2 regions of the Mycolicibacterium mucogenicum DSM 44124 genome follow, and region 2 is predicted to be linked to the other one. Evidence: riboswitches for the same ligand, from Rfam matches in the RefSeq annotation. Region 2 holds a riboswitch; the other holds the start of a gene.
The links. A riboswitch is a leader RNA that binds a small molecule or an ion and turns the genes downstream of it on or off. The one in region 2 is predicted to bind cobalamin.

Region 1: another riboswitch for cobalamin. It lies ahead of C1S78_RS01115 (ABC transporter substrate-binding protein); the one in region 2 lies ahead of C1S78_RS25880 (CbtB domain-containing protein).

What each region holds. Positions count from the first base shown of each region.
Region 1 is NZ_CP062008.1:248,691-252,089, forward strand. It holds gene C1S78_RS01105 (glycoside hydrolase family 3 N-terminal domain-containing protein) at 1-824, shown strand, start outside; gene C1S78_RS01110 (TetR/AcrR family transcriptional regulator) at 911-1,510, shown strand; cobalamin riboswitch at 1,740-1,925, shown strand; gene C1S78_RS01115 (ABC transporter substrate-binding protein) at 1,994-3,001, shown strand; gene C1S78_RS01120 (FecCD family ABC transporter permease) at 3,022-3,399, shown strand, end outside.
Region 2 is NZ_CP062008.1:5,316,729-5,320,127, reverse strand. It holds gene clpC1 (ATP-dependent protease ATP-binding subunit ClpC) at 1-1,712, shown strand, start outside; adenosylcobalamin (AdoCbl) riboswitch at 1,782-1,928, shown strand; gene C1S78_RS25880 (CbtB domain-containing protein) at 1,930-2,145, shown strand; gene C1S78_RS25875 (CbtA family protein) at 2,161-3,069, shown strand; gene C1S78_RS25870 (YbjQ family protein) at 3,127-3,399, shown strand, end outside.

The DNA.
Region 1 (3,399 bases), 1.0 Mb from region 2:
CGCTGCCGCTGGCGGTCAGCATCGATGAAGAGGGCGGCCGGGTGTCCCGGCTGAAGAAGCTGATCGGTCCGCAGGAGTCGGCGCGCGTGCTGGCGGCGACCAAGACCCCGGCCGAGGTCCAGGCCATCGCCAAGGACCGCGGACAGCAGATGAAGGACAAGTTCGGCATCACCGTCGACTTCGCGCCCGACGCCGACGTCACCGAAGAGCCCGACGACGAGGTCATCGGCGACCGCTCCTTCGGCTCGGACCCGCAGAAGGTGACCGAGTACGCCGGTGCGTACGCCGCGGGCCTGCGCGAGGCGGGGCTCGTCCCGGTGCTCAAGCACTTCCCGGGACACGGGCACGGCTCGGGCGACTCGCACACCGGTGGCGTCAAGACGCCGCCGCTGGAGGCGCTGAAGGACAACGACCTGGTGCCGTACCGGACGTTGACGACGCAGGAGCCCGTCGCCGTCATGGTCGGCCACCTGCAGGTGCCGGGCCTGACGCTCGGTGACGACCCGGCCAGTCTCAGCAAGCCGGCCTACGACCTGCTGCGCAGCGGCCAGTACGGCGGCCCGCCGTTCGACGGTGTCGTGTTCACCGACGACCTGACCGGCATGGCCGCCATCACCCAGCACTTCGGCGTGGCCGATGCGGCGCTCAAGGCGCTGCAGGCCGGCGCGGACGTCGCGCTGTGGATCACCACCGACGGGATCCCGGACGTGCTGGACAAGCTGGAGGCGGCCGCGAAGTCCGGGCAACTGGACCAGGCGCAGATCGACAAGTCGGTGCTGCGCGTCGCGGGCATGAAGGGGCCGGGCGCGAAATGCGTGAAGTGAGCCGCTCCTTGCCCGGCCCGATTTGCCGCACTCCTCAACGCGGCTCGTTCCTCACCGCTTGATCGTCGTCCGGCTACCCTGTTCCGATGGCAGGTGGAACCAAGCGGCTGCCGCGGGCCGTCCGCGAACAGCAGATGCTCGACGCCGCCGTGCAGATGTTCTCGGTGAACGGCTATCACGAGACCTCGATGGACGCGATCGCGGCGCAGGCCGAGATCTCCAAGCCGATGCTGTACCTCTACTACGGCTCGAAGGAAGAGCTGTTCGCGGCGTGCCTGGATCGGGAGCTGACGCGGTTCGTCGACACCGTCCGGGCAGACATCAACTTCGCCCAGAGCCCACGCGACCTGCTGCGTAACGCGGTGCTGTCGTTCATGACGTACATCGACCGCAACCGGGCGTCGTGGATCGTGCTGTACACGCAGGCCACCAGCTCGCAGGCGTTCGCCCACACCGTGCGCGAGGGCCGCGAGAAGATCATCGACCTGGTGGCGCGGCTGCTCAGCGCGGGTACCCGAAACCCGGAGCCGGACAGCGACTTCGAGATGATGGCCGTGGCCCTCGTGGGTGCGGGTGAGGCCATCGCGTCCCGCGTCAGCGCCGGCGACACCGACGTCAACGACGCCACCGAGCTGATGATCAATCTCTTCTGGCGTGGCCTGAAGGGCAAGCGCGCCGAGTCGTAGGTTTCTCGCGCTCCCGCGACGGTGCATACAGATCGCCCTCCCAGTGATTCTGGCGATCTGGTCGCACATTCGCGGTCCGTCAGCCCGTCCGGGGCTCTCTCCCTTGGCACCTTTCGCCCGGAGCCGTCAACTTTCCCTGACGCGTCAAGGAAAGTTGACCACTCCAAATCGCATGTGCCACAGGAAAGGACGACACGCCGCCGGCAGCGACACGCCGCCGCGGCGCTGGTATGGTCCGATTCGAGCTAGTCGAACCCAACGCGGTTGGGTCAGGGAATCCGGTGCGAAACCGGAACTGACGCGCAGCGGTAAGGGGGACAGGCGGAGCAACGGCCACTGGCCCCACGTGGGCTGGGAAGGCGCTCCGGCCTGGATGATCCCGAGTCCGAAGACCTGCTGGCTCGGGCTCTCGCGGCCTGGCGGCGCGAGGACCCGCCCACGCATGGACTCCGCGAACCGAGTCCCGGATCGGAAGGCGCCGCCGTGTCCCGACGCACCATTGTGCTTGTCGCACTGGTTGTTTCGCTCGTCTGCTCATGTGGCGGCCCGCGGGCGACCGGAACTGTCAATGCCAGAACCGCCGGCTATCCCGTCACGCTGGAGAATTGCGGGCGGACGGTGACGGTGAAGGCGCCGCCGCAGCGCGCGGTTTCGATCAATCAGCCGGCCTCCGAGCTGCTCCTGGCGCTCGGACTCGCCGACCGGATGGTCGGCACCGCGTCCTGGAGTGACGACGTCCGGCCCGACCTCGCCGCCGACAACGCCAAAGTGCCTGTGCTGAGCCGAGATTTCCCGTCGTTCGAGCGGGTGCTGAAAGAGAAACCCGACTTCGTGTACGCGACGTTCGACTGGTCGTTCACCGATCAGGGTGTCGCCCCGCGGGATCGGTTCGAGCGCCTCGGAGTGCCGACGTATCAGTCGTCCAGCGAGTGCGGCGGCCAGGACGCGGCGCAACAACGCCCGCTGACGCTCGACGACATGTACGCCGAAATCGGTGATATCGCCAAGGTTTTCGGTATCGCGGAGCGTGGTGACAAGCTGGTGTCGACACTGCAGGCGCGCATGGCGACCGCGACCGCCGGACTCAAGGCCGACGACGTCTCCCTGATGTGGTGGTACGCCGGTACCAGAACGCCGTACATCGCCGGCTGCTGCGGAGCGCCGGGCATCATCACCACGGCAGTGGGGGCGCGCAACGCGTTCGCCGACAACCGGCAGCTGTGGCCCGAGATTTCGTGGGAGGCCATCCTCCAGCGCGATCCCGACGTGCTGGTCCTCGCCGATCTCACCCGTGGCAAGGACGGTGACAGCGTCGCCGACAAGATCAAGTTCCTCGAAACCGACCCGGCGGCAACCAAGTTGAAGGCCGTGCGGGACAAGCGGTGGATCATCTTGCCGGCCAGCGCGATGGACCCGTCGCTGCGCAACGTCGACGCCGTCGAGACCGTCGCGTCCGGACTGCGCTCGTTCGGGCTGGGCGGGAAGTCCTGACGGCGGTGCGCACGGCTGCGATGACGCTGCTCGGCCTGGTGGTCCTGGCGCTGTCGATCGCGGCGGCCATGATCATCGGACCCGCCGACCTCGGCTTCGGTGACGTGTATGCCGTCGTCGCGCAACATCTTTGGGGCCGCCCGGCGGATGTCACGCCGATCGACGACGGCATCGTCTGGGAACTACGGTTGCCGCGCGCGTTGTTGGCCGCGATCTGTGGTGCGGGCCTGGGCATCTGCGGGGCGATCCTGCAGTCGCTGATGCGCAACCCGCTGGCCGACCCGTTCATGCTGGGCATCTCCTCCGGCGCGTCGACGGGAGCGGTGCTGGTCGTCGTGGCGGGTATCGGCGGTGCCTTGACGCTGTCGGGCGGTGCGTTCGTCGGTGCCGTGATCGCG
Region 2 (3,399 bases):
AGGTCCTCAAGGAGATCAACACCCGCGGCGACATCATCCTGTTCATCGACGAGCTGCACACGCTCGTGGGTGCGGGTGCCGCCGAGGGCGCCATCGACGCCGCCAGCATCCTGAAGCCGAAGCTGGCCCGTGGCGAGCTGCAGACCATCGGTGCGACGACGCTCGACGAGTACCGCAAGTACATCGAGAAGGACGCCGCCCTCGAGCGCCGGTTCCAGCCGGTGCAGGTGGGTGAGCCGACCGTCGAGCACACCATCGAGATCCTCAAGGGTCTGCGTGACCGCTACGAGGCGCACCACCGCGTCTCCATCACCGACGGTGCGCTGGTGGCCGCGGCCACCCTGGCCGACCGCTACATCAACGACCGGTTCCTGCCGGACAAGGCCATCGACCTCATCGACGAGGCCGGCGCCCGCATGCGCATCCGCCGGATGACCGCTCCGCCAGACCTGCGCGAGTTCGACGAGAAGATCGCCGATGCCCGCCGGGAGAAGGAATCGGCCATCGACGCGCAGGACTTCGAGAAGGCAGCCCGGCTGCGCGACTCGGAGAAGACGCTGGTCGCCCAGCGCGCCGAGCGGGAGAAGCAGTGGCGTTCGGGTGATCTCGACGTAGTCGCCGAGGTCGACGACGAGCAGATCGCCGAGGTCTTGGGCAACTGGACCGGCATCCCGGTCTTCAAGCTGACCGAGGCCGAGACCACGCGCCTGCTGCGCATGGAAGATGAGCTGCACAAGCGGATCATCGGCCAGGTCGACGCCGTCAAGGCGGTCTCGAAGGCCATCCGGCGTACCCGCGCCGGCCTGAAGGACCCGAAGCGTCCGTCGGGCTCGTTCATCTTCGCCGGCCCGTCCGGTGTCGGTAAGACCGAGCTGTCGAAGGCGCTGGCCGAGTTCCTGTTCGGTGACGACGACGCGCTCATCCAGATCGACATGGGCGAGTTCCACGACCGCTTCACCGCGTCGCGGCTGTTCGGTGCCCCTCCGGGCTACGTCGGCTACGAAGAGGGCGGCCAGCTCACCGAGAAGGTGCGCCGCAAGCCGTTCAGCGTCGTGCTGTTCGACGAGATCGAGAAGGCCCACCAGGAGATCTACAACAGCCTCCTGCAGGTCCTCGAAGACGGCCGCCTGACCGACGGTCAGGGTCGCACCGTCGACTTCAAGAACACCGTGCTGATCTTCACCTCGAACCTCGGTACGAGCGACATCAGCAAGGCGGTTGGCCTCGGCTTCACCCAGGGCGGCGGCGAGAACAACTACGAGCGGATGAAGCTCAAGGTGCACGACGAGCTGAAGAAGCACTTCCGCCCGGAGTTCCTGAACCGTATCGACGACATCATCGTGTTCCACCAGCTGACGCAGGACGAGATCATCCAGATGGTCGACCTGATGATCGGCCGGGTCGGCAAGCAGCTGAAGGCCAAGGACATGGAGATGGAGCTGACCGACAAGGCCAAGGCACTGCTGGCCAAGCGCGGCTTCGATCCGGTCCTGGGTGCCCGCCCGCTGCGCCGGACCATCCAGCGCGAGATCGAGGACCAGCTCTCCGAGAAGATTCTCTTCGAGGAGGTCGGCCCTGGTCAGCTGGTCACCGTGGACGTCGAGAACTGGGACGGCGAGAGCAACAACACCGAGGATGCGGTGTTCACCTTCGCCGGCCGCCGCAAGGAATCGGCCGACCTGGCCGAGGCCGCTGCGACTGCCTCGGAGTAAACGTGCCGTAATCGATCACGAAAAATACCCTTCCCCGAACATCGGGGGAGGGTATTTTTCGTTGGGCGTGTATGTTCATCCCGTACGACGGTGCATGGAAGCCGGTGGAAATCCGGCACGGTTGCGCCACTGTGAGCCCTCTGCGGCGAGTCAGATCTTTCGCCGTCGTGCAGAACCGAACAATGTAGGGGCGCGTGACCCCGTAGGAGGTTTGACCATGACGAGTATTGCGGTTTCCAAGCCGGGCGTATCGACCAAGGCGCTTTCGGCCACCCGGGTGGCAGTGCTGCTCGGGGTGACGATTTTCCTGGCGATGCTGGCGTACTACCTCGTCGGCATCGACGAGGGCATGATGTCGATGTTCGGTAAGACCGTCGTGGTCCACGAGTGGGTGCACGACTCGCGGCACTTCCTCGGCTTCCCCTGCCACTGATCCACGGGACTTCTTGTGGAAATCCGCGTCATCGGGCGCGGAGCCCTCGCCGGTCTGATCGCCGGCATTCTGGGGTTCCTGTTTGCCCGGATTTTTGCTGAACCCACCATCGACAAGGCCATCGACTACGAATCCGGCCGCATGAACGTGCTCTCGACCGTTCATACGGCCATGGGTCATCCGGTCGAGCCGGACGGGCCGGAGCTGTTCAGCCGGTCCATCCAGTCGGGTATCGGTGCGGCCACCGGCATCATCGCGTTCTCCGTGGCGATGGGCGCGCTGGTCGCCGTCGCGTATCTGGTGCTGCACGGCCGGTTCGGCGTGCGGCCCAAGGTGCTGGGCTGGACCGTCGCCGGTTTCGGCTTCCTGGGTGTGTACCTGCTGCCGTTCGTGAAATACCCGTCGAACCCGCCTGCCATCGGCCACGAATTCACCATGGAGGCCCGCGGTTTCCTGTACCTGGGCATGGTGTGGGGATCGCTGACCCTGCTGGGCCTCGCGGTGTTCGCCGCGCGCAAGCTGTCCGCGAAGGTCGGCTGGGCGCGTGCCGTCGGAATCTCGGTGCTCGGATTCTTCGTGGTGTACGGCGGTCTGCTGGCGGCGCTGCCGTCGCTGGGTGATCTGGCCGCCAACGTCGAGCACGCGGGCGAGTTCGGCTTCGCGCGCGCCGCGACCGAGACGCCGCAGCCGATCACCAACACATTCGATACGCCGGTCACAGTCGACGGCAAGGTCTATGCCCCCGGGCAGTTGATCTACCCCGGATTCGACGCCGACCTGCTGTGGAAGTTCCGGTGGTACTCGCTGATCGACCAGGCGTTGATCTGGACGGTCATCGGGCTGGTGTTCGGCGGGCTCGTCGAGCGCTACCTCGGTGGCACCAGGAAGGCCGCACCGATGCAGGACGTGGCAGCCGCGCTCTGACGATTGCGGTTGCCGCGCACTACAGTTCGAGGCATACCGACACAGAAAGGCGGCAGCATGCTGGTTGTCACGACGAATGACCTGCCCGGGTGGGAGATTCAGCGGGTCTGCGGTGAGGTGTTCGGCCTCACCGTCCGGTCCCGGAACGCCTTCGCGCAGATGGGCGCCGGCTTCAAGGCGATGTTCGGCGGCGAGCTGCAGGGCATGACCAAGAATCTCGCCGAGAGCCGCAACGAAGCCATGGGCCGGCTGCTCCAGGAGTGTCACGCCCGCGGCGGCAATGCCATCATCGGGATGCGGTTCGACACCACCGAGATCGGCGATGTGTGG